2 regions of the Marinicrinis sediminis genome follow, and region 1 is predicted to be linked to the other one. Evidence: riboswitches for the same ligand, from Rfam matches in the RefSeq annotation. Region 1 holds a riboswitch; the other holds the start of a gene.
What was found. Region 1 has a riboswitch for thiamine pyrophosphate ahead of ACFSUC_RS03205 (ABC transporter substrate-binding protein). Riboswitches for the same ligand answer to the same signal wherever they lie in the genome.

Region 1 (3,174 bases):
TTCTGGCGCTCCTGCTTTCACTGCTGCTTCATAAACCGTTTTTGCGGCTTCAGCGCTACATTTTTGAGCAGATGGATGGAAAGCAAAGATAATCGGGTTTCTTGTTTTTGCAGAGATCAGGGATTTAAACATCGTGGTCGATGTCGGGTTCGTTACCGGCGTTACCCCTGCAACGATCCCAACTGGCTCCGCAACCTGCTTGTAGTTCTCATATGGATTGTCAGCAATGACGCCAACGGTTTTGTCATATTTAATGCTGTGGTAAATATATTCTGTAGCAAAGATGTTTTTGGTGATCTTGTCTTCATAAACGCCGCGACCCGTTTCGGTAACAGCCATTTTGGCCAGTTCCATGTGACGATCAAGACCTGCGAGCGCCATTTGTTTGACGATCTCGTCAACCTGCTCCTGATCCAGCTTCATGAATTCTTCCAGGGCCTTCTTTGCATTATTCATCAACACATCGACTTGCTTCTGAGCTGTTTGTTGCTCGTTTGCTTTTTTCTCTGTCACATTCATGTTCTCCGCCTCCTATTGGATAATCGAACGCTCACATCATGGTGCGTGTTCTTTATGACTCTATCTTAGTTTTTTTTCGATGGACTCACTATGACAATTGTCACAACGCCTGAACGCAAACGCGTGATTGTGTGTCTTTTTTGTGAAAACTTTCACAAAGTATGGGAGGTCTTTCCCTTACTGCTGCACCTTGATCACGATTTGTCATTTCATTTTATGATATGAACATCCGAAACTTTGTTAATTGTAATCCTCCAGGCCGGGAAACACTGTGAGCTGACTCACATGAACTGAGAACGAAACGTGACGACTGGTAGACATCCGCTGATTTTGTCGATATAATGGTAACGAAATCTTCAAAAGGTGCATATCACCATATACGATACATGCGGGGGTGCTGGAATTGGCCGGCTGAGAATCGTGTCCCTTTAAGACACATACCCTTCACCTGATCTGGGTAATGCCAGCGTAGGGAGCGAAGCCTGTTATTAATCATGACTGTTTTCAAACACAATCGTGAGGCGCTTCCTGCGGGAGGCGTCTTTTTTGTATGGTGATCTATGTGTTTTTCGTGTCAAGATTTTATGTATGCATACCTATATAGATAAAGGAGAGAATTCAACTAATGAACATGATGACAAAACGATCCGGTATTCTAATGCTGATTGCGGTCCTGATGCTGTCCCTGCTCGCCGCATGCGGACAAGGCAACAACGAGAATGGAGAGGCAACCAATACGCAGTCTGAGAACCAGAACGAGGCCGCGGCTAATGGCCATAACGATGAAGAAAACACTGACTCCGCCACAGATTCAAATGAGAAGAAAGAGAAACAAAAGGTAACCGTTGTCCTCGACTGGACACCGAATACGAATCATACCGGTCTCTATGTCGCGCAAGCGAATGAATATTATGAAGAAGCCGGACTCGAGGTTGAGATCATCCAGCCTGGCGATGCTGGTGCTGCGAATCTTGTAGCGGCCGGTCAGGCAGATTTCGGTGTCAGCTACCAGGAGGAAGTCACCTATGCACGGACAGGAAGCGAGCTGCCAATCGTATCGATTGCCGCTGTTATTCAGCACAACACTTCCGGCTTTGCCGCTCCGGTAGAGAAAAATATCAAATCACCAAAAGACTTTGAAGGCAAAACCTACGGAGGCTGGGGCAGTCCAGTTGAAGAACAGGTAATGGATTCCCTCATGCGCACAGAAGGTGCGGATGTAAGCAAGGTAGATTTCATTTCACTTGGCGACAGCGACTTTTTCGCTGCCACGGAGCGCGATATTGATTTTGCATGGATTTTCTATGCTTGGACGGGCATTGAGGCCGAACTTCGCGGCAAATCCATTGACATGATTTATTTGCAGGACTATGCAGAAGAACTGGATTATTATACGCCAGTGCTGATCACCAACGAAAATCTCATTGCCGAGCAACCTGAACTGGTCCAATCTTTCATGAACGCAACAACCGAAGGCTATGAGTTCGCCATGCGTGAACCGGACAAAGCCGCTGAGATTCTGATTGAAGCTGAACCTGAGCTGAACGCAGAGCTTGTCAAAGCCAGTCAAGAGTGGCTCGCAGATCAATACCAGGCGGACGCACCGCGCTGGGGTGAACAGAAAGAATCCGTTTGGAACAACTATACTCAGTGGATGCTAGACAATGAACTGCTGGAAAAGCCGATGGATATCAGCAAAGCGTATACCAACGACTTTTTGCCTGCACAGGGTGAATAACGAGAGGAGCATGTCACCATGGCTAACGCACTTGTAAGTATTCAGATTATCCCGAAAACGAAGGATGGCGAGGATGTCATCCCCTATGTAGACAGAGCGATCGAAATCATCCATCAGTCCGGTATTAAATATGAAGTCCACCCGCTGGAAACGACGATGGAAGGTGAGCTTTCAGATTGTATGAACATTATCCAGCGCATGAACGAAGCGATGATTGAAATGGGATCGCCGAACGTGATTTCCCAGGTCAAGATTTATTACAATCCTGAAGGAGCATCCATGGATGTGCTGACGGAGAAATATCGATGAAGAAATGGAAAAAGGGATTGCAAAAAGGATGGCCAGCATGCACAGCGGCCATCCTTCTCCTTATGTGCTGGGAATGGGGCATTCGGCTCGACTGGATTTCTGTTCCTTCCTATATACTGCCTATGCCCAGTGAAATCGGGGTCACATTTGTTCAGGATTTTGGCACGCTCATGGAGAAGACAGGAAACACTGTGAAGCGGGTGCTGATCGGGTTTGCCATTGGCTCAGGGATCGGCATCACGACCGCGGTGCTGATGCATCTGATTCCGTTTACCCATCGGCTGCTATACCCGTACCTGATTGTATCGCAGAATATTCCCATCATCGCGCTGGCCCCGCTGCTGGCCATCTGGTTCGGATTCAATCAGGCACCCCATCTCATTATTATTACGCTGGTCTGTTTTTTTCCGGTCGCGATTTCCGGCCTGAGCGGATTTGCCCAAACGGATCGCATGATGCTGTCGTATATGCGCATGTCTGGCGCCAGTCGCTGGCAATTCTTCACCAAGCTCGAATTCCCATACGGTCTGCCCAGTCTCTTCTCCGGACTTAAAATCTCTTCTACGTACAGTGTAATGGGCGCCGTATTTGCTGAATGGTCTGCAGCA
Region 2 (3,174 bases), on a different contig from region 1:
TCTCCCTGGATGAAATTGCTCGTCATCATTATTATGTCAGCCCCTCCTATTTGAGCCGCATGTTCAAGCAGGTGACAGGTCAGCGACTGTCTGAATATCTGGTGCATGTCAGAATGGAGAAGGCGATTGAAATGCTGGAGACCAATCAGAAGGTCAATGTGAAGGATATCGCCCTGCATGTCGGCTATAATGATCCCTCCTACTTCGTGCAGGCATTCAAGAAAAGTACGGGTCAAACGCCCGGCAGTTATCGAAAATCGCAGGATCATGCCTGAAGAAAAGAAGAGGGTGAGTGAATGATTTATGCGCTGCTCGTGCTCATCGGGATCATCGGGGGAACAGTAGGCAGCATCGCCGGGCTTGGCGGCGGCATTATCGTCGTGCCTGCCTTGCTCTATATGGCCTCGGTCGTATCAGATTTAGCCTATGTGACGCCTCAGATCGCGGTCGGCACTTCGTTGTTTGTCATTATTTTTACCGGACTTTCCTCGACGACCGCCTACCTCAAGCAGAAGAAGGTGGATGTCAAAAGCGGACTCGTGCTGTTTGCGGGCAGTGGTCCTGGTGCCATCATCGGCGCCTTGCTGAACAAGCGGCTGGATGTGAACGGGTTTTATCTTTACTTTGGCCTGTTCATGATTGCGGTTTCGTTCCTTCTCCTCTTCCGAAACCGCCTAAAGCCGATTCCACTACGTGGCAGATGGATGGTCGAAGGGCGCCCTGCTGACCCGGCGGACGGGGAGGCTTATCGCTATCCCTTGCTCGTCGGGGTACTGATCGGTTTTGTAGTGGGACTGATCTCCGGTTTGTTCGGTATTGGGGGCGGTTCGTTGATGGTTCCAGCCATGATCCTGCTGTTTCAGTTTCCGGCTCGGGTGGCGGTTGCGACCTCGATGTTCATGATTACCCTGTCGGCTACGGTCAGCTCGATTACCCATATTCAGCTCGGCAATGTCGACTGGCTGCTCATGGCCCTGCTCGTTCCCGGTGCCTGGTTCGGCGGGAAATGGGGCGCTTGGCTCAATCAGAAGCTAAACAATAACGGGCTGGTCATATTGCTCCGGATCGTTCTCATTTTCGTCGGTGTGAAAATGATCTGGGACGCGATGTAGGGATCAGAAAGTGAGATAGAAAGGAAGTCAAAGAGTGAGATAGAGAGTGAGTAAAAGAGTGGGAAAGAGAACAAGTGATGATGATCCGTGCTGTGAAATCGGTCCGATATGGTTGACAACTTGAGGAAAAGAAAGGTATTTTAATTAGTAGAACCGCATAACTTGAAGTACGGATGGATGAGATGTGGCGTGCTGCGCACATCTCTCACATGTACCACTAGGGGCGCCTTCGGGCTGAGATAAGACCTTCCGGTCTTGGTCCCTTTGAACCTGATCTGGATCATACCAGCGTAGGAAAGTGGACGGAAATGTAGCCATTCACCAGGCATCGTGATGATCATGTCATATGTGCTCTGCTTTGAAGCAGAAAGGGCATGACCTGATCGTGATGACGGACAGCTGTATGCTGTGAATCGCCTGTGAATCGATACGTCTTTCGAAACCGCTCCCACGTTGGAGCGGTTTTTTTGTTTGGCAGCACAACGAATCGAGAGGAGAGGAAGAGGACGAATGAAGAATAATCAAGCGATGACGCCGCATGAGGTGCACATTAAGCCGTTGCCAGGAAGCCAGAAAGTATATGTAGAGGGGAGCAGGGAGGATCTGCGTGTTCCGATGCGCCAGATTTCCCAGTCGCCGACCGTCACGGATGCAGGAGCAGAACAGAACCCGCCATTGTCGGTGTATGATACGAGCGGACCTTACACAGACCCGGAGCAGCAGCTGGATGTCAAGGCAGGACTGCCTCCTATCCGTCAGAACTGGATCGCAGAGCGTGGGGATGTGGAATCGTATGAAGGCCGACTGATCAAGCCGCAGGATGATGGGGTGAAGCAGCTGGACGCAGAGCATGAGAAACTGCAGTTTCCAGGTCTGAAACGACAGCCTGTGCGGGCCAAAGCAGGGCAAAACGTCACACAAATGCATTATGCACGCAAAGGGATGATTACACCGGAAATGGAATTCATCGCGATTCGGGAAGGAGTCGAGCCCGAGTTTGTACGCAAGGAAGTAGCGGAAGGGCGTGCGATCATTCCGAGCAACATTAACCATCCTGAGAGCGAACCGATGATTATCGGCCGCAATTTCCATACCAAGGTGAATGCCAATATCGGCAATTCTGCGGTTACGTCTTCCATTGAGGAAGAGGTAGAGAAGATGACTTGGGCGATTCGCTGGGGAGCAGACAATATTATGGATCTGTCCACCGGCAAGCATATCCATACGACTCGTGAATGGATTATTCGCAATTGTCCGGTGCCGGTGGGGACCGTTCCGATTTACCAGGCACTGGAGAAGGTGAATGGCATCATTGAGGATCTCAGCTGGGAAGTTTATCGGGATACTCTGATCGAACAGGCAGAGCAAGGCGTCGATTATTTCACCATTCATGCAGGCGTCCGGTTGCCGTACATTCATCTCACCGCGAAACGCACAACCGGCATTGTATCCAGAGGGGGATCCATCCTGGCTGCATGGTGTCTGGCTCATCATCAGGAAAATTTCCTGTATACCCATTTCGAAGAAATCTGCGAGATCATGAAGCGGTATGATGTGGCTTTTTCTCTCGGAGACGGCCTTCGCCCGGGTTCCATTGCCGATGCCAACGACGAAGCGCAATTTGCTGAACTGGAGACGCTGGGTGAATTGACGAAGATCGCCTGGGAGCATGATGTGCAGGTGATGATTGAAGGACCCGGACATGTGCCGATGCATATGATCAAGGAAAATGTCGACAAGCAGATGGAGATTTGTCAGGAAGCGCCTTTTTATACGCTGGGGCCATTGACGACAGATATTGCGCCCGGCTATGACCATATTACCTCGGCCATTGGAGCCGCGATGATCGGCTGGTTCGGTACAGCCATGCTCTGTTATGTCACACCGAAGGAACATCTCGGCCTACCAAACAAGGAGGATGTGAAGGAAGGGCTGATGGCTTACAAGATTGCTGCTCATGCGGCAGATTTGGCGAAAGGTCATCCACATGCGCAGCGCAGGGATGATGCCTTGTCCAAGGCTCGCTTCGAATTCCGCTGGAGAGACCAGTTCCACCTGTCCC

Region 2: linked by a shared signal. The riboswitch ahead of thiC (phosphomethylpyrimidine synthase ThiC) and the one ahead of ACFSUC_RS03205 (ABC transporter substrate-binding protein) in region 1 are both predicted to bind thiamine pyrophosphate.

What each region holds. Positions count from the first base shown of each region.
Region 1 is NZ_JBHUMM010000005.1:35,288-38,461, forward strand. It holds gene adhE (bifunctional acetaldehyde-CoA/alcohol dehydrogenase) at 1-519, opposite strand, end outside; TPP riboswitch at 900-1,011, shown strand; gene ACFSUC_RS03205 (ABC transporter substrate-binding protein) at 1,151-2,257, shown strand; gene ACFSUC_RS03210 (MTH1187 family thiamine-binding protein) at 2,276-2,566, shown strand; gene ACFSUC_RS03215 (ABC transporter permease) at 2,563-3,174, shown strand, end outside.
Region 2 is NZ_JBHUMM010000042.1:83,757-86,930, reverse strand. It holds gene ACFSUC_RS13560 (response regulator transcription factor) at 1-275, shown strand, start outside; gene ACFSUC_RS13555 (sulfite exporter TauE/SafE family protein) at 297-1,112, shown strand; TPP riboswitch at 1,322-1,426, shown strand; gene thiC (phosphomethylpyrimidine synthase ThiC) at 1,623-3,174, shown strand, end outside.